DNA from 3 places in the Kitasatospora sp. NPDC059795 genome. Region 3 is predicted to be linked to each of the others. Evidence: riboswitches for the same ligand, from Rfam matches in the RefSeq annotation. Region 3 holds a riboswitch; each other region holds the start of a gene.

Region 1 (6,241 bases), on a different contig from region 3:
GCAGCTACCGCAACCTGGCCGAGCTGAACGCCCGCGGCCTGCCGATGCCGGACGAACTCGCCGGAGAGTTCGAGGAGTTCGAGGAGGCCGTGGCGCAGGCCGCGATCGACCTGTGCGGCGAGTGGACGGTGCCGGGGCTGGCCCGGCTGCTGCTGGAGGAGTTCCCGGAGCTGGCGCCCGAGGTGTACTAGGGCTGTCCGGCCGATCGTGCCGAACAGGCCCTGACTCCCGGGCGCCGTCGAGAACCTACGGCTGCAGGCCGAGCTGCTGGAGCCAGGGCAGCGGGTCGATCGGGGCGCCGCCGCCGGGGCGGACCTCCAGGTGGAGGTGCGGGCCGGTGACGTTGCCGGTGGCGCCGACCGCGCCGAGCAGGGTGCCGGGGGCGACCTGACCGGAGGCGGTGGCGATCCGGGAGAGGTGGCAGTACCAGAGCTCGGTGCCGTCGGGGAGGGTCTGGATGACCCGGTAGCCGTAGGGGCCGGACCAGCCCGCCGAGGTGACGGTGCCTCCGGTGACGGCGGTGACGGGGGTGCCGGTGCGGGCGGCGAAGTCCAGGCCGGTGTGCAGGTGCGCCCAGTGCGAGCCGGACTGCGCGAAGTGCGCGGTCAGCTGGTAGCCGGCCACCGGCAGGTTGTGCGCGGCGCGTTCGGCCTCGGCCTGCTGGGCGGCGCGCTTGGCCTCGGCGTCCTGTGCGGCGGCGATCCGGGCGTTCTCGTCGGCGGCGGTGCGCTGGCCGTCGGCCTGCTGCTGGATGCGGGCGGCGAGGGCGAGGCCGGGGTCGCCGGCGAGCAGCCCGTCGGAGGCCTCGTCGGCGGCGGTGACGGCCACCGGGGCGGCGGCCTGCGCGGGGACGGCGGTGAGGGCGCCGAGCGCCGCGGTCATCGCGGTGACGCCCAGCAGGGGCGCGCCGGCGCGGGACTGACGGGGCAGCCGGTGCCGGGCGGCTTCCGGCTCGACCGGGTGGTCGAGCAGCTGGGTGCCGGTGCTCTCGGTGTAGGTCGACGCCACGGGGGCGTGCTCCTTCCTTCCATGTCGCCGACCGGGTTAGCTGACGGGTTCGGAGGTGGAAGGTCTCCTACGGTCGGGCCCAGGGCCGTCCCGATTCACCCCGGTGGAACGTGGTTCCCCGGCTCCTGGGACACCCCGGGGGGCGTGCCCAAGTGGATTAGGCGTGGCGCACGGTGCCGCATGGTTACGGCGTTGCCGACCGCGCTGCGTTATCAAACGTTAATCCTATGGACCCCATGATTCCAAGCGCCTCCTGCGAGACGGTGAAGATTCCCTGACGCCCTATGGGCGATTTGTGACGATTCGCCAGGGGAGAGATGACGGATGGTGACCGCGCGGATGAGTATCCGTACTCACGCCCCGCTCCCGGGCCGACGGGAGCCTGGTGCCATGACCGCACGCGTTCCGAACCGGACCACCTCCGCCTACTTCCTGCAGGCCGCCGCCTCCTTCGCGCTGGCCACCGTCGCGCTCGCCCTCGGGATCGCCTACCTGCCGGTGAGCGCCTGGGTGCGCGCCTTCCTCTCCGTCGGACTGCTGTACGCGATCACCTCCGCGTTCACGCTGGCCAAGGTGGTCCGGGACCGCCAGGAGGAGGGCGCGATCACCAGCCGGGTGGACCAGGCCCGACTGGAGAAGCTGCTCTCCGAGCACGACCCGTTCAAGGTGGACGGCGTCTGATCCCGCCCCGGGTTGACGGCTAAGGCTATTAGCCTTAGCTTTGTGGCTATCGGCAGTCGGCCGGGCCTCCGGTGCCCGGCGCGCCGCGACGCCCGCCCAGGAGGCCCGCGATGAACAGCACCCCCGGAACCACCCGGTACCTCGACGTGGTCGGCGGCCGGATCGCCTACGACGACGCCCCCGGCGCCGGCGCCCCGGTCGTCCTGCTGCCCGGCATGCTCGACAAGCGGGCCGCCTACCGGTACCTGGTGCCGCTGCTGACCGCCGCCGGGCACCGGGTGGTCACCATGGACCTGCGCGGCCTCGGCGAGTCCTCCACCGGCTTCACCGACCACACGCCCGCCGCGATCGCCGAGGACCTGGTCGCCCTGCTCGACCACCTCGACCTGCGCGGCGCCGTCCTGGCCGGCAGCTCGTACACCGGCGCCACCGTGGTCCGGGCGGCCGCGCTCGCCCCCGGCCGCACCGCCGGTGTGGTGCTGATCGACGCCTTCGTCGAGAACCTGCCGCTGAACGCCGTCCAGAAGGCGATGTTCGGCCTGGTCGGCCCGCTGGTGGCCCGGTTCCCCGGCCTCTGGAGCGCGCTGCAGAAGTTCTACTTCCCGACCGAGCGGCCCGCCGACTTCGACGCCTACCGGGCCGGCCTCGCCGCGATGCTGCGCGAGCCCGCCCGGAAGGCCGCGGTGCGCGGCTACCTGGCGGGCGACTCCGCGCCGGTCGGCTGGTGCGAGGCCGTCGACGTCCCCGCGCTGGTGCTGATGGGCAGCAAGGACCCCGATTTCCCGAACCCCGAGCTGATCGCCGACCGGCAGGCCGCCGCACTGCGCGGCCGTAAGGTGATGATCGGGAACGCCGGCCACTACCCGATGGCCAGCCACCCGCAGGCGGTCGCCGACGCCCTGCTCCCCTTCCTGAACGAGCTGAACGAGGTCGCCCGCTGATGGCCCGCGCCGGACTCTCCCCCACCGCCGTCGTGGACCACGCCCTCGGCCTGATCGACGCGCAGGGCGCCGAGGCGCTCACCCTGGCCGGCGTCGCCGCCCGGGCCGGGGTCGCCACCCCGTCGCTGTACAAGCACGTCGCCGGCGGGCTGCCCGAGCTGCGCCGCCTGGTCGCCGTCCGCATCCTGGGCGACCTCACCGACCACCTGGCCGCCGCCGTCCTCGGCCACTCCCGCGACGAGGCGGTCGCCGCCCTGCTCACCGCGTACGCCGGGTACGCCACCGCCTTCCCGCGCCGGTACGCGGCGCTGCCGCAGGCGCCCGACCCGGACCCGGAGCTGACCGCGGCCGGCGAGCGGCTGGTGAGCGTGCTGTTCGCCGTCCTGCGCGGGTACGGCCTGGAGGGGTCCGAGGCGGTGCACGCCGCGCGCTCGCTGCGCGCCGTCGCCCACGGGTACGCCTCGTTGACCACGGCGGGGGCGTTCCAGCTCGCCGAGGGCCTGGACGTGACGCTGGAGCGGCTGACCGGGGTGCTGGTCGACGGCCTCGGCGACTGGCCGGGCGGGCGCGCCGCGTGACCTGACGGGGGGTCGGCGCGTTCTACCCGGTATGAAGAAGCGCAGCCTGCTCGCCTTTGCCTCGCTCGCCGTCGGCGTGGTCGCCTCGCTCACCGCGCCCAGCGCCCAGGCCACCCACGAGCACGCGGGTGGCAGCACCCCGCACACCGACACCCTGTCCGCCCCGGACCGGCCGCTCGTCGAGGACGCCCAGGAGGCCGACCGGCAGGCCTGACCGCAGCTCCCATCAGCGCGTATCTCCGGCACGCGCCCCTCTGCACGATTTCACAACCGCTCCCCCACGGTTTCGCCACCATTGGTGCGTAACACTGTCCTGCGGTCGGGAAGTCATACCGCGTGAAGACCTTCCACGGTTTGACCGAGACAGCACGGAGGACAGCGCAATGCCGCAGGCGACTCAGCGCATCGAGCCCGGCACGGGACTGATCCCCGCCCCGCGGACCGCCCCCGACGGAGCGACCGCCGCCACGCCGCGCGAGGAGCCGCAGCCGGAGGGCTGGCGGGCGGCGCTCGCACGCGGATTCGCGGTGGCTCGATCCATGCGCTCGCTGCGGCCGGTGGCGGCGCGGGGCCAGCAGTCGTACGGCGAGGCCGACGGTCAGTAGGCGTCCGACTCCGCCGGTTCTGTCCGATATTGGTGTGCTCTGAATACCAATGATTTGATCAGTTCATACGTAGGTAGGAACTCCGCCCTAGAATTCGGCGAGTGACGACCACTCAATGGTGCCTGGCAGCAGCCGCATTGCTCGCCCTTCTCGCTCTCGCGGCCACCGCTCGGTCCCGCGCCGTCACCCGAACCCTGCGCGGTCGGCTGGCCGTTGCCGAGGAGGAACTCGCCACCACCCGCGACCGGCTGGCCGCCGAACTGGCCGACCGTCAGGCCGGTGCGGAGTCGGCGCTGCGCGAACAGGAGATGAACGCGGCCACCCGCCGCGCCTTCCTCAGCGTGGCCCGCCGCATCCTCGTCATGGCGCACGACCAGCAGGCCGGCCTGGACGAGATGGAGCGCACCCACGACGACCCGGTGCTGCTCGAAGGCCTGCTGCGCGCCGACCACGCGGCCGCCCAGCAGGCCCGGCTCGCGCAGACCCTGGCGGTGCTCTGCGGCTCCCGCGCCGGCCGGCACTGGCCGGAGCCGGTCTCGCTGGAGGACGTGGTGCGCGGCGCCCAGTCGCGCATCCTGCCGTTCCAGCGGGTGGTCGTGAACAGCCGGGTGGACACCGCCGTGCTCGGCGCCGCCGCCGAGGCACTGATCCACGCGGTGGCCGAGCTGCTGGACAACGCAACCCGGTACTCGCCGCCCAGCTCGCAGGTCTACGTCACGCTGATGCCGGTCCACAACGGCGCGGTGATCGAGATCGACGACTGCGGCGTCGGCATGACCGAGGTGACGGTCGCCAAGGCGGGCGCGGCGATGTCCGGCGGCGGCTCGCTGGAGGTGTCCCGGATCGGCGAGGTCCCGCAGCTGGGTCTGGCCGCGGTCGGCCGGCTCGCGGAGCAGTACGGCTTCCGGGTCACCGTGAACTCCGCGCCCTCGCCGTACGGCGGTGTGCGGGTGGTCGTGCTGCTGCCGTCCGCCCTGCTCACCGACCCGCTGTCGGTGCCCGTGAGCAGCGTCCGCAGCGAGCCGGTGGTCGCGGCGCCGCCGGCGTCCCGTCCGTCCGTCGCCGCCACGGACCCCGGGCGGACGGTCGTTCCCACGCAGGGCGGCGGCCTGCCGCGGCGGGTCAACCGCCGGGGCAGCGCCCCGCAGCAGCAGACCGGGTCCCGGGCCGAGGAGCAGCCCGCGCCGCCGCCGCGCTGTGCGCGCGAGGCGCAGACGTTCATGTCGATGTTCCAGGCCGGGACCGCGAGCGGCCGTTCGGCCGCGCAGCAGGACCGGCGGCCCGAGCAGGGCCGCCACGACGCATTCCCCGCTTCCCCCCAACTTCCCCAGCGCTCGGGAGACTCCCATGACCACAACCCCTGATCTCGGCTGGCTGCTGACCGACATCGTCACCGTCCCTGAGGTCCAGCACGCCGTCGTGGTGTCCAACGACGGCCTGGAGATGGGCCGCAGCCCGAAGATCGGCCGGGACGACGCCGAGCGGCTGGCCGCCGCCTGCTCCGGACTGCAGTCGCTGTCCCGGGGCGTGGCGCAGGGCTTCGGCGACGGGCCGACCCGTCAGATCATCATCGAGTTCGGCGGCGGGTACCTGTTCGTGGTCGCCGCGGGCGCCGGCACCCACCTGGCGGTGCTGGCCGGCGAGGCGGTCGACGCGGGCCTGGTGGCGTACCAGATGCAGACCCTGGTCGAGCGGATCGGCAGCCACCTGACCGCGGCACCGCGGCAGCAGCACGCCTCCGCCGGGGACCTGCGGTGAGGCGGGGGCCGGTCCGGCCTTACGTGATCACCGGCGGCCGCAGCCGGGCCAGCCGCAACGTGCTGGAGTTCGAGAGCCTGGTGCGGACCCTGCCGGGGGCCGCGGTCGACCGTACGGCCTTGAACCGTGAGCAGCAGTCGATCCTGGCGCTGTGCCGGGAACTGCTGTCGATAGCCGAGGTGGCCGCCCACCTCGGCCTGCCGATCAGTGTGGTGAAGGTGCTGCTCGGCGATCTCTTGGACCTCGGGGCCGTACAGGTCCTGCCGCCGGTGCGGCAGGCCGAGCAGGTCTCGCTCTCGCTGCTCGAGGAGGTGCTGGTTGGCCTCCGACAGCTCCGTTGAGCCGACCTATCTGCCGTCCACCGTCCAGGGGGCGGTCAAGATCCTGGTCACCGGCCCGTTCGGGGTCGGCAAGACCACGCTGGTCGGTGCGCTGAGCGAGATCACTCCGCTGCGCACCGAGGAGACGATGACCACGGCCGGCGCCGACGTGGACGACCTGACGGGCCGTCCGCAGAAGACCACCACCACGGTGGCGCTGGACTTCGGCCGGATCACCCTGAACCAGCACCTGGCGCTGTACCTGTTCGGCACGCCCGGTCAGCAGCGGTTCTGGCCGCTGTGGGAGGACCTGTCGCACGGCGCGCTGGGCGCGATCGCACTGGTGGACT
Region 2 (6,241 bases), on a different contig from region 3:
CGAGCACCTGGACCGGTTCCTGACGGCCGTTCGGGACCTGGTCACCGACGGCGCGCGGTGGAGCTACCGCAACGAGGGCGGGCGCTGCGTGGCGACCGAGCAGATCGACCGGGGTCGGCAGCGCTGAGTCAGCCGTCCAGGCCGAGCGAGAACGCGGCCTCCAGGTCGTGCTGCGAGTAGGTGCGGAACGCGATGTGGGTCTCGGTGTTGGAGACGCCCGGGACCTTGTTGAGGCGGCCGGGGATCACCTCGGCCAGGTCCTCGTGGTTGCGCACCCGCACCATCGCGACCAGGTCGTAGGTGCCGGTGACGGAGTAGACCTCGCTGACGCCCTCGATGGCCGCGATCGCCTCGGCGATCTCGGGGATCCGGTCGACGCTGGTATTGATGAGGACGATCGCGGTGATCACTGAGCAACTCCTGTTCGAGAAGGTGCGCTCAGGGTATCGCCCGCCGGACGGGCGGCCCAGGCGAACAGCCACCCCGTCGCGAAGCCGATCACGTGCACCAGGTACGCCACTCCGCTGCCGCCGGAACTGACGGACCACCACTGCAGCGCGAACCACAGGCCGAGCACCAGCCAGGCCGGGAACCGCAGGGGGAGGAAGAGCAGGACCGGCACCAGCACCGTCACCCGGGCTCTCGGCCACAGCCGCAGGTACGCGCCCAGCACCCCGGCGATCGCGCCGGACGCGCCGATCAGGGCGCGGGTGCCGTCCGCGGTGTGCGCCTCGGCGATCGCGTAGCCGTAGGTGGCCAGGTATCCGATCGCCAGGTAGCCGGTCAGGAAGCGCAGCCGGCCGAGCCGGGTCTCCACGGCCGGGCCGAAGACGAACAGGAACAGCAGGTTGCCGATCAGGTGCAGCCACCCGGCGTGGACGAACAGCGAGGTGAGGACGGAGAGTTCGGGGATCTTGCCGGGCGTCGGGGGGAGCGTGCAGCCGGGCGTCGCCGAGGTCAGCCGGTCGGCCGCCAGGGGGTGGCCGCTCAGCAGTTCGGCGGGCACGGCGCCCCAGCGGTGCTCGTAGCGCTGCTCGGCGCAGGCCCGGGCGGCGCCGCTGCCGTACATCGGGTTCAGGCCGGCCGGGCCGAGCAGCAGGACCAGCGCGGACAGCGCGATCAACAGGTAGCTGACGACCGGGGTGCGGGCGGTCTGCTCGGCCGTCGGCGAACCGGCCCGGGCGGGGGCGGAGAGCACCATGAAGGTGAGCATTCCTCGGGGGCGCACCCGCGACACCGGGCGCTGCTCCGAGTGGGTGAGCGTCCGGGCAGTGGACCGGTGACCCGGGCGCGGCGGCACAGGCAATAGGCTGGAGACCCGGAAACCGGGACCAGCCGAGAGGGACCACTCTGATGACCATTGCCGCGCCGACCGCCGAGACCCGCTGGCGCTGCACGCTGTGCGGCAACCTCACCCGCTTCGACGTCACCCGGTCCTCCCGGGTGATCGACTTCGTGCACTTCGACCTGTCCGGCGACTCCAAGGTCGAGGAGACCCAGGTGCTCGCCGAGACCGTCGAGTCGGTGCGCTGCCGCTGGTGCAACGCCGTCGACCAGGTCGAACTGGTGGCCCGCCCGGGCGCCGAGGAGTCCGCGGACGGCGGCTCCGAGCAGGGCTGACGCACTTCCACCGCCCCGCGTTCCCGTCCGCGCCCCGGACGGGAACGCGGGGCGGACTCGTCGGCGGGGTGCTGTCGGTGCGGCACGGTAGACGGGACAATTGCAAGCAGCGGCGGACACCAACGCCCCCGGCACCCGCCGGGGCCCGCCCGGACCAGGATCGGAGCCGAGAACTGTGGCGGAGGCAGCGCACGCGCCCACGGGCACGGACGGGACCGCGCCCGGTCCGGTCCAGCAGACCCCGGAGACCGCCCCGGGCGGCGAGGACGGCAACGGCGAGACGGCCGGTCGGGCGCTGCCCGAGGGCGTCCGCCGCCGGGTGGTGGGCATCGCCTCCGACGCGCTCGGCGGCATCCCGGCCGGCGAACTGCCCGCCGCGCTGCGCCCGTACGCCAAGTTCACCCCCGCCCGGCGGGCCAAGTACGCGGCCACCGCGCTGGCCGCCGCGCTGGAGTCCGACCCGGCGTTCCGGGTGCGGATAGCCGAGCGGCTGCGACTGGGCCAGCCCGACCTGGTGCGCGCCCTGGAGGCGGGCACCGTGCCGGCCGCCGCCGACCCGATGGACGTGGCCGCCGCCGCCTACCTGGTGCGGCCCACCGGCTGGGGGCGGCTGGTCGAGGAGGCCGGCGAGCAGGCCGAGCGGGTGGACGCCGAGGGCGCCGCCGCCGAGGCCACCCGGCTGGCCGAGAGGCTCCAGGAGGAGCTGGCCGAGGCCCGCGCCGCCGCCCGCGCCGAGCTGGACCGGCACCGCGCCGAGTCCGAGGGGGTGCGCCGGGAGGCCGACTCGCTGCGCAAGAAGGTCCGCTCGCTGGAGGCCGACACCCGCCGGGCACAGGCCGAGACCCGCCGGCTGACCGCCGAACTGGAGGCCGCCCGGGCCGCCGCCGCGGCCGAGCACAGCGCCGCCGAGATCGAGGCCCGCCGGCTGCGGCACCGGATCACCGAGCTGGAGGCCGCCGTGGAGACCGGCCGGCGCACCGCCCGGGAGGGCCGCAGCGTCGAGGACATGCGGCTGCGCCTGCTGCTGGACACCGTGCTGCAGTCCGCGCAGGGCCTGCAGCGGGAACTGGCGCTGCCGGTGACGGCGCTGCGCCCGGCCGACCTGGTGGAGGCCGTGGAGCCCGGTTCGGCCTCGCCGCACGCGGTGGCCCGGCGCGGCCTGGCCGAGGACGACCCGGCGCTGTTGGACCAGCTGCTGGCCATCCCGCAGGTCCACCTGGTGGTGGACGGCTACAACGTGACCAAGACCGGATACCCGCAACTGCCGCTGGAGCAGCAGCGGTTGAGGCTGCTGGGCGGCCTGGCGATGCTGGCCCAGCGGACCCAGGCCGAGGTGACCTGCGTGTTCGACGGCCAGGACCTGGACGTGCCGGTGATCATGGCCCCGCCGCGCGGCGTGCGGGTCCGGTTCAGCCGGACCGGGGAGACCGCGGACGAGCTGATCCGCCGGATGGTGCGGGCCGAGCCGCAGGGCCGGCCGGTGGTGGTGGTCTCCGCCGACAAGGAGGTCGCGGACGGGGTGCGCAAGGCCGGCGCCCGCCCGGTGGCCTCGGTGCTGCTGCTGAACCGGCTGTCGCGCAGCTGAGCGGGGTGATTCGGACGCACTGACGGGCGGTCAGCGACGGTGGGGCGTCCGGAGTGTGTCGGTGTGGTGAAGAGGGGCGGGGAACGGGAACCGAAAGCCCCCCGGGAGTGGACGCGGGGGTGGAGACTTCACTAGGGTCTGGCGTCAAACCTATATTCCGGACTGTCGCTCGATCGGGTGAGTCCAGAGGAAGAAGGAGCACCACCTTGGCCTCCCACCGCCGTCCCAAGCAGCCGAGTCGCGCCCGGGTGACCGTGCTCACCGCTGCCGCCGCGACCGCGGTCGCCCTGTCGGCCCAGGTGAGTGCGCACGCCGCGCCGGCCAAGCCGAACAAGGACGAGGTCAAGGCGCAGGTCGACAAGCTGCTGGACGAGCAGGAGCAGGCGGCCGAGAAGTACAACGGCGCCAAGGAGAAGGCCGACCAGCTGCGCAAGCAGGCCGACCAGCTGCAGGACCAGGTCGCGCGCGGCCAGGAGCAGCTGAACGAGCTGTCCTCCGGGCTGGCGGCGGTGGCCGGCGACCAGTACCGGCAGGGCGGCATCGACCCGTCGGTGCGCCTGATGCTCTCCTCCGACCCGGACGGCTACCTGTCCCAGGCGTCCTCCTTCGACCAGGCCGCCAGCACCCAGGCGGAGACCCTGAAGTCGCTGGAGGACCAGCAGCGCCGGCTGAGCCAGCAGAAGCAGGAGGCCGCGGCCGTCCTGGCCGAGCTGGACAGCTCGACCCAGGCGCTCAACGACGCCAAGAACGAGGTCAAGAGCAAGCTGGAGGAGGCGCAGAGCCTGCTCAACACGCTCTCCGCCGCCGACCGCCTCTCGATCACCCAGGGCGGCGGCACCGCCTCCCGCGGCGCCGACCGGGTCGACCTGAGCAACCTGCCGCAGGCCGGTGGCTACGCCGGTGTCGCGGTCTCGAAGGCGCTCGGCAAGCGCGGCGCGCCGTACGTGTGGGGCGCGACCGGTCCGGGCAGCTTCGACTGCTCCGGCCTGATGGTGTGGGCGTACGCGCAGGCCGGCGTCTCGCTGCCGCGCACCTCGCAGGCGCAGGGCAGCGTCGGCGCCAGCGTGGGCACCGACTGGCACAACGCGCAGCCCGGTGACCTGGTGGTCTACTACGGCGACCGGCACCACGTCGGCATGTACATCGGCGGCGGCATGGTGGTGCACGCGCCGCACACCGGTGACGTCGTGAAGACCATGCCGGTGGACGCGATGCCGATCTCGACCATCCGCCGGGTCTGACGACCCGAAGAATCGGACATATGCCCACAGAGGGCCGCAACTGACGCGCTGTGACACGCCCGGACGGGTCGAGATACCGCTGTGATCTCGCACACGTCCGGGCGTCGCGTTTTCTGTGCGGGCACCGGGAAATGCTACGCACTGCGCAACGAATCCCTTACATTCGGTCAGTTTCGTCCTTGTAATTGACTCAGATTCAGATTTTTTTCGGACAAGGATTTGAACGGATCACGGATCGGTTACTAGGGTCTTGGTTCGACCGCCGCAGAGTCGATCGCCCAAGGGGGGCGACGGCGGAGGTCGCCGCCGAGTCCGTGACGCAGCGGGCGGATCGTCAGAACGCGATCCGCCGACGGGGATGCCCCACCGGGGTGCTGTCGAACGGAGCCGGGGAACCACGTTCCCCCGGGGTGAATCGGCGCCAGGTCGGCCGCGACAGCGGTCGGTGAGGCGCTGTAGGGCATCTCTTCCGGCCCGAACCCGTCAGCTCACCCGGTAGGCGGTGTGTGAGGAAGAAGGAGTCCGCCTTCGTGGCGTCCCATCGTCGTCCCAAGCCCGTCGGCCGTGCCCGGGTCTCGATTCTCACTGCCGCTGCCGCCACCGCCGTGGCGCTGTCCGCCCAGACCGGCGCGCACGCCGACCCGGCGCCCACCAAGGACCAGGTCAAGCAGCAGGTCGACCAGCTCAACGAGCAGGCCGAGGTGAAGACCGAGGCGTACAACGCCTCCGCGGAGAAGCAGCAGGCCCTGCAGAAGCAGGTCTCGCAGCTCCAGGACCAGCTGGCCCGCCAGCAGGACCAGGTCACCACCGTCCAGGACAGCCTGGCGAACATCGCCGCGGAGCAGTACCGCAACGGCGGCATCCCGCAGACCATGCAGCTGATGCTCTCCAGCAACCCGGACGACTTCCTCGGGCAGGCGGGCGCGCTCAACACGGTCGGCGCCACCCAGTCGGACCTGCTGAAGAGCTTCAAGTCGGAGCAGGCCAAGCTGGACGGCCAGCGCAAGGAGGCGGAGCAGAAGCTCGCCGAGCTGGACACCACCACGAAGGCCCTGCAGGCCGACAAGGACGACATCAAGGGCAAGCTGGCCAAGGCGCAGGAACTGCTCAACACGCTCACCCAGAAGGAGCGCGACGAGCTGAACGCGGCCGAGGCGAAGGCCGCCGACGCCTCCCGCAGCCAGGCCGAGCGGGCCTCCCGCGACACCACGCGCACCGACCTCAGCGCGCCGGCCCCGGCCGGCTACGCGGGCGTCGCGATGAGCGCCGCGCTGTCGAAGCTGGGCAGCTGGTACTCGTACGGCGCGGCCGGTCCGAGCACCTTCGACTGCTCCGGCCTGATGCAGTGGGCGTACGCCCAGGCGGGTGTGTCCATCCCGCGCACCTCGCAGGCCCAGGCGGGCGCCGGCACCAACATCGGCACCAACATCGCCAACGCCAAGCCCGGCGACCTGATCATCTACTACGGCGACATGCACCACGTCGGCATGTACGTCGGCAACGGGCAGATCGTGCACGCCCCGCACACCGGCGCGCAGGTCCGCTACGAGTCCGCCACCGTGATGCCGATCGTCAAGATCGTCCGGATCTGACGGACCCGCACTCCGCTCGGCCCGGCACCCCGCACAGGGGGTGCCGGGCCGTAGTCGTTCCGGTGTCCGATTCGCGGTCGAATATTCGATGTTGTCGGGGTTTGGACTGGATCCGTCCGACTCGCTAACCTCTGCCCCGGCCCCCCGTGCGGACGGCCGCCCGACCAGCGGGCGGCGACGGGCAGGCCGTAGGAACGGAGCCG
Region 3 (6,241 bases):
TCGTCCAGGACCTTCTCCTGGGCCTGGGTGGCCTGGTCGAACTCCTTCATCCGCTCAAGGCGCTTGCGGGAGTCCCCGCGCAGCTCCTCCAGGGTGTCGAACTCCGACGCCAGCTGGGCGAACTCGTCGTCCAGCTCGGGGAGTTCCTTCTCCTGGACGGTGGTCACGGTGACGGTGACCTCGGAGTCCTTGCCGGCCTGGGTGCCACCCTTGAGGGTGGTGGTGAAGGTCTTGACCTCACCGGCGGACAGGCCGACGACGGCCTCGTCGATGCCGTCCAGCAGACGGCCGGAGCCGATCTCGTAGCTCACGCCGGTGGCGGTGCCGTCCTCCGGCACCTCACCGTCGACCTTGGCCTCCAGGTCGATGACCACGACGTCGCCCTCGGCGGCGGCGCGCTCGACATCCTTCACGGAGCTGAAGCGCTCGCGCAGCTGCTGCAGCGACTTCTCGATGTCCTCGTCGGAGACCTCGACCGGGTCCACCACGACGGCGATCTCGGTGAAGTCCGGCAGGGCGACCTCGGGACGGACGTCGACCTCGGCGGTGAACTTCAGGTCACCGCCGTCGGCCAGGTTCTCGACACCGGCGATGTCGGTGATGTCCGGCTGGCCCAGCACATCGATCTGGCCCTCGTCGACGGCCTGCGTGTAGAAGCGCGGAAGCGCGTCGTTGACGGCCTCCTCCAGCACCGCGCCCCGGCCGAAGCGCTGGTCGATGACCCGGTTCGGGATCTTGCCCTTGCGGAAGCCCGGGACGGTGACCTGCTGGTTGATCTTCTTGTACGCCGCGTCGAGGCTGGGCTTGAGCTCCTCGAAGGGCACCTCGACGGTGAGTCGAACCCGGGTCGGGTTCAGAGTCTCGACGGCGCTCTTCACGGTTGGGTCTCCTAGGGGGGCTTGCGGTCAGGGCGATAGGCGGTTGGGTCTGAAAATGCTGTCCGTACTACCGCCAGCGGTCCATCCTACCGGTACCACGAAAGCGACTGTGCCCGGCACCGGGTGCACCACGCTGCGGATCCGCCACATCCGTGCCCCGCAACGACAACAGGGCCCCGCCCACCGACGAGACCCTGCCGCACGGTCGGGGTGACCGGATTCGAACCGACGGCCTTCCGCTCCCAAAGCGGACGCGCTACCAACCTGCGCCACACCCCGTGGTGCCGAGCAGAAGAGTACACGTCGGCCCGCCTCCGACCGGGGCGATATCCGCGAGCCGACGGCGCGGAAGAAGTGTGCAATCCACCGGCTCGACCAGGTACCCTGATCCAGTCCTCGCCACCGCGACAGCGGTGCGGGTACGCCTTTGCGGGTGTAGCTCAATGGTAGAGCCCCAGTCTTCCAAACTGGTCACGCGAGTTCGATTCTCGTCACCCGCTCCAGCAAGGCCGACGGCCCCGACTGCCAACGCAGTCGGGGCCGTTGGCGTTTCGACCGTTGGCGTTTCGGGCCCTTGTCGTTTCGGGGCCGCTGTCGTTCGCGGGCAGCCCGAAGGCCCCGCGCGGCCGTGGTGGCTGCGCGGGGCCTTCGGGGGGTGAGGCGTGGATCAGACGTTGACGCCGTGGGCCGCCAGGTAGGCGATCGGGTCGATGTCGGAGCCGTAGTCCGGGGTGGTGCGGATCTCGAAGTGCAGGTGCGGGCCGGTGACGTTGCCGGTCGCGCCGGAGAGCCCGATCTGCTGGCCCGCCGTCACGGACTGGCCGGCCGAGACGGAGATCGAGGACAGGTGGGCGTACTGGGCGTACTTGCCGTCGGCCAGCTTGATGACGACCTGGTTGCCGTAGGCGCCGCCGTTGCCGGCGGAGACCACGGTGCCCGCGGCGACGGCCTTGAGGCTGGTGCCGGTGGCGACCGGGAAGTCGATGCCGGTGTGGTAGCCGCTGGACCAGTTGGAGCCGGCCACCTTGTAGCCGGTGGTGACCTTGCCCGGCGCCGGGGCGACGTACGCGGCGTTGGAGCTGGTGGTCGCGGGGGCCGGGGCCTTCGCGGGGGCGGCCGGGGCGACGGCGGCGGCCTTCGGGGCCGGGGCGGCCGGCTGGGCCTTCGCGGCGGTGGGGGCGGTGGTGGCCGGCTTGGCGGTGGGGGCCTGCTGGGTGGCGGCCTTCGGCGCGGCGGCGGGCTTGGCGGCGGCGTCCGTGGCGGACTTGGCGGCCGGGGCCTTCGCGGGGGCGGCCGGCGCCTTGGCCGGGGCGGCCTGGCCGTTGATGGTCAGCTGCTGGCCGGGGAAGATCAGGTCGGGGTTGCCGCCGACCACGGAGTGGTTGTCCTGGTACAGCTTCTGCCAGCCGCCGTCGACGTGCTGCGCGTCGGCGATCTTGGACAGGGTGTCGCCGGAGACGACCCGGTAGTCGTGCGCGGCGGGGGTCTGGTCGGCGACCGGGGTGGCGTCCACCGAGACGGTCGACGGGCGGTTGGCGCCCTGGTCGGCGGCGGTGTGCGCGGAGGCGGCGGTGACCGGGAGGCCGATCGCGGCGCCGGCCACACCGGCGGCGATGGCGATGCGGACGACGGTGGCCAGGCTCGGCTTGCGGTGCTTGCCCTGAGCGGACATGAAGGCGTTCCTCTCCGACGCCTGCGAGGTGAGCTGTCGGGTTCGGGCGAGAGTTGCCCGGCCGCACGAGTGCGACTTCACCCCAAGCCGTTCCCGAATGTTCCCGGGCCCGGCGACTTACCTGTGGTTCCCCCGCTCCTGCCGTGGCGTGGTATCTGGTCGGCACCGGACGACGGCAGGACTAGGCGTTCCGTCCGGTGGCCCGCCCGGTCACTGGCCGGGCTGCGGAGGAAGCAAATCCCACGGCCCGCAAGGCTGGCAAACGCCGATTGGCCCCACTCCCGGGATCGGGAAGGGGCTGACGGAGCACCAGGTCACGCTGTGCGGGCGCCGCACTGCGGTGCGCGTACGGGATCATGACGGTACGCACACGAACCCCGCACGGTGGGCGAGATCGGCCACCGTGCGCGTTCGCACGACGACCCGGCGTGAGCGCGCGGGTGAGCCTGGTCACCCGCGGGCAGGCCGAGCGGACGGCGCAGGGAGGCCTCCCACCCGTCTTGGCGTGCCGTCGGCGACCCGACGCGACGTCAACCCGCGATCGACGCGATGGCCTTGGAGACGGAGGTGAGGAACTGCTGGATCGGACCGGCCATGGTCGACTGGCTGAGCATGAAGCCGAACAGCGCGGCGACGATGGCGTGCCCGGACTTCAGCTGCTTGTTGCGAATGAAGATCGCGACGATGATGCCGAACAGGACAAGCGCGGAGACGGAGAAGGCCACCGGGACTCACTTCCTCGATTCATGGCGGGGGTTCGGGTGGGAGCCGCCGATGGCTCCCAGGCGGAAACCGGCCCCTGCCCCCCGTGTCCCCACCACTCCATCCGGACTCAGTGTGGTCGCTCGTGCTGAGTGCGTAAAGGACTTGCCCGGTCGCCCGGGGCCCCAACCCGGCTGGTAGGACTGATTTTCGCCGACCGCGACGATAGCGGACGGGTTCTGACGTCCCGTCGGCGGGCGGTGGTCCGCCCAGGCCGGCGCGGCAAAGCGGCAGGCAGATCCGCCATCGCCGCCGTCTCCGGGCGGCGTACCGGAATTGGCCGAAGATCAACGCCCGGGTTTGACACTCCGTGGGCACTCCGCGCTCACCGCACCTGCACGACAGGCGAGTTCAGCGGCGCCAGATCAGCAGCACCGCGCGGTCGTCGTTGACGTGCTTGGCGACGGTGTCGATCAGCCGGACCGCGGCGCCGTGCCGGACCGCCACGGGGACGGTGGCGACCAGCCGGTCGGCCTCGCCCATCAGCCGGTCCATGCCCTCCGCGAGGTCGCGGCCGGGGATCTCCACCATGCCGTCGGTGCACAGCATCAGGACGTCGCCGGGGCCGAGGACGCCGCGCACCCCTTCGAACTTGGCCTCGTCGTAGACGCCGAGCAGCGGGCCCTCGGCCTCCTTGACCTCCCAGTACCCGGCCCCGGCCAGCCGGTGCATGCCGGGCAGGTGGCCGGCCGAGAGCAGTTCGTACTCGCCGGTGTCCATGTCGACCACCAGGTGCACGGCGGTGGCGAAGCCCTCCGCCCAGTCCTGGCGCAGCAGGTAGCCGTTGGCGGCGGGCAGGAAGTCGTGGGCGGGCAGCGAGCCGAGCAGTCCGCCGAACGCGCCGGACAGCAGCAGGGCGCGGCTGCCGGCGTCCATGCCCTTGCCGGAGACGTCGGCGAGGACGACTTCGAGCATCCGCCCGCCGGGGCCGGTGCGGGCGGCAGCCATGAAGTCGCCGGAGAAGGACTGGCCGCCGGCCGGGCGCAGCGCGGTGTCGGTGTGCCAGCCGTCGGGGAGTTGCGGGATGCGGCCCTGGACCCGGATCCGCTCGCGCAGGTCGAACAGCATGGTGGAGCCGCCGCGCCAGGGCACGCCGATCCGGCGGCGGAACTGGGCGACCAGCAGTCCGGCGACGCCGACCGCGCCGACCACCAGCGCGGCTCCCGGGGTCACGCCGTGGGCGTAGGCCTCGGGCCGCGCGCTGGCGACGCGTTCGCCGGTGTGCACCAGGGACTCGGTGACCAGCCCGGCGGCGGCGACGGCGTACAGCAGCACCAGGGTGCCGGGGCGCAGCAGCAGCGCGCCGGCCAGCACCGGCAGCACCAGGGCGGTGGGCGGGGCCCAGTCGGGGGCCGCGATGTTCAGCAGGACCAGGACGGGCACCGCGAGGGCGAGGGCGGCGAACGCCCACCAGTCGGCGCCGTCGCCGCGGAAGTAGTCGACTCCGGTGCGGCGCAGCCTGCGTCGGGCCCGGTACAGCGCCGCGCGCAGCCGGGCCGTCACGGGCTCGCGGGACGGTCCGCCGTCCCGGCCCGTCGCTGTGGGACGCGCTCTGCCGGCCATGGGGACCGACCTTATCCACCGGCGGTGCGTGCGTCGACGGCCCGGGTGGCACCGAGTGCAGCGGGAGTGGCACGCTCCGGTGGGTTTCGGCCGCGCGGGGGCCGCCCGCGACATGCGCGCGACAAATCGCTCGCACGGTTCCGGATCCGATGATAGGCAGGGCCTCATGACGACTCAACACCCCCGACTGACCGTGCGGCCGCTGCAGGCCGAGGAGTGGAACACCTGGTACGACAGCCTGCTGGTGGCCTTCGGCGGCACCGAGGAGCCGCCCGAGGAGCGGTCGTTGTGGCGCGAGTTGACGGAGGTGGAGCGTTCGCTGGCGGCCTGCGAGGGCGAGCGGATCGTCGGCAGCGCCTCCGCGTTGAGCTTCCGGGTGGTGGTGCCGGGCGGCGCGGTGCTGCCGGCGGCGGGCGTGACGATGGTGGGCGTGCTGCCCACCCACCGGCGGCGCGGCGCGCTGACGGCCCTGATGCGCCGCCAGTTGGACGACGTGCACGCGGCCGGGGAGCCGCTGGCGGTGCTGACGGCGTCCGAGCCGCCGATCTACGGGCGCTTCGGCTACGGCCAGGGCACCCGCAAGGTGACGGTGTCGATGACCCGCGGCCGGGTGCGGGTGCACACCCCGGAGCAGCAGGGCGAGTTGGTGCTGCGGCTCGCGGACCCGGCCGCCGAGCTGGCCCGCTGCGAGGAGCTGTACGCCCGCCTGGCCACCCGCCGTCCGGGCACCCTGGTGCGGCAGCCGGGCTGGGAGAAGCTGCCGGTGCTGGACGCGCCGGGCTCCCGCGGCGGCTTCTCCCCGCTGCAGTCGGTGGTGGCGGAGGACCCGAACACGGGCGAACTGCTCGGCTACGCCCGGTACGCGGTGAAGAGTGACTGGAACGAGCGGGGTGCGGCCGGCGTGGTCCGGGTCCGCGTGGTGCAGGCGGAGCAGCCGTGGGTGTACGCCCGGCTGTGGGAGTTCCTGCTCGACCTCGACCTGACGGAGCGGGTGGAGGCGCACAACCTGCCGGCCGACGACCCGCTGCTGCACCTGGTGTCGGACGTCCGGCACCTGGCGCCGCGCCTGGTGGACGCCATGTTCGTGCGGCTGGTGGATCTGCCGAGGGCGTTGGAGGCGCGCGGCTGGGCGCAGCCGGTGGACGCGGTGCTGGAGGTCACCGACGCGTTCTGCCCGTGGAACGCGGGCCGTTGGCGGCTGACGGCCGCGCCGGGCAAGCCGGCGTCCTGCGTGCCGACCGACGATCCGGCCGATCTGGCGCTGGACGTACGGGAGTTGGGCTCGGCGTACCTGGGCGGCACCGCGCTGTCGGCGCTGGCCGCGGCGGGCCTGGTGCGGGAGTTGCGGCCGGGTGCGCTGGAGTCG

Evidence for each region. A riboswitch is a leader RNA that binds a small molecule or an ion and turns the genes downstream of it on or off. The one in region 3 is predicted to bind cyclic di-AMP.
Region 1: another riboswitch for cyclic di-AMP. It lies ahead of ACFV4P_RS25750 (M23 family metallopeptidase); the one in region 3 lies ahead of ACFV4P_RS32285 (peptidoglycan DD-metalloendopeptidase family protein).
Region 2: another riboswitch for cyclic di-AMP. It lies ahead of ACFV4P_RS11240 (NlpC/P60 family protein); the one in region 3 lies ahead of ACFV4P_RS32285 (peptidoglycan DD-metalloendopeptidase family protein).

Annotation. Positions count from the first base shown of each region.
Region 1 covers NZ_JBHWID010000013.1:215,428-221,668, reverse strand. The annotation lists gene ACFV4P_RS25755 (hypothetical protein) at 1-191, shown strand, start outside; gene ACFV4P_RS25750 (M23 family metallopeptidase) at 247-1,008, opposite strand; cyclic di-AMP (ydaO/yuaA leader) riboswitch at 1,019-1,182, opposite strand; gene ACFV4P_RS25745 (YiaA/YiaB family inner membrane protein) at 1,399-1,689, shown strand; gene ACFV4P_RS25740 (alpha/beta fold hydrolase) at 1,800-2,630, shown strand; gene ACFV4P_RS25735 (WHG domain-containing protein) at 2,630-3,208, shown strand; gene ACFV4P_RS25730 (hypothetical protein) at 3,240-3,422, shown strand; gene ACFV4P_RS25725 (hypothetical protein) at 3,592-3,813, shown strand; gene ACFV4P_RS25720 (ATP-binding protein) at 3,915-5,177, shown strand; gene ACFV4P_RS25715 (roadblock/LC7 domain-containing protein) at 5,161-5,571, shown strand; gene ACFV4P_RS25710 (DUF742 domain-containing protein) at 5,595-5,912, shown strand; gene ACFV4P_RS25705 (ATP/GTP-binding protein) at 5,890-6,241, shown strand, end outside.
Region 2 covers NZ_JBHWID010000004.1:369,913-376,153, forward strand. The annotation lists gene ACFV4P_RS11210 (aminotransferase class V-fold PLP-dependent enzyme) at 1-127, shown strand, start outside; gene ACFV4P_RS11215 (Lrp/AsnC ligand binding domain-containing protein) at 129-410, opposite strand; gene ACFV4P_RS11220 (rhomboid family intramembrane serine protease) at 407-1,201, opposite strand; gene ACFV4P_RS11225 (hypothetical protein) at 1,354-1,620, shown strand; gene ACFV4P_RS11230 (NYN domain-containing protein) at 1,796-3,205, shown strand; gene ACFV4P_RS11235 (NlpC/P60 family protein) at 3,412-4,446, shown strand; cyclic di-AMP (ydaO/yuaA leader) riboswitch at 4,812-4,962, shown strand; gene ACFV4P_RS11240 (NlpC/P60 family protein) at 4,977-6,038, shown strand.
Region 3 covers NZ_JBHWID010000023.1:43,957-50,197, reverse strand. The annotation lists gene tig (trigger factor) at 1-878, opposite strand, end outside; tRNA gene ACFV4P_RS32295 (tRNA-Pro) at 1,084-1,157, opposite strand; tRNA gene ACFV4P_RS32290 (tRNA-Gly) at 1,308-1,381, shown strand; gene ACFV4P_RS32285 (peptidoglycan DD-metalloendopeptidase family protein) at 1,546-2,550, opposite strand; cyclic di-AMP (ydaO/yuaA leader) riboswitch at 2,556-2,709, opposite strand; gene ACFV4P_RS32280 (hypothetical protein) at 3,081-3,275, opposite strand; gene ACFV4P_RS32275 (PP2C family protein-serine/threonine phosphatase) at 3,664-4,875, opposite strand; gene ACFV4P_RS32270 (GNAT family N-acetyltransferase) at 5,042-6,241, shown strand, end outside.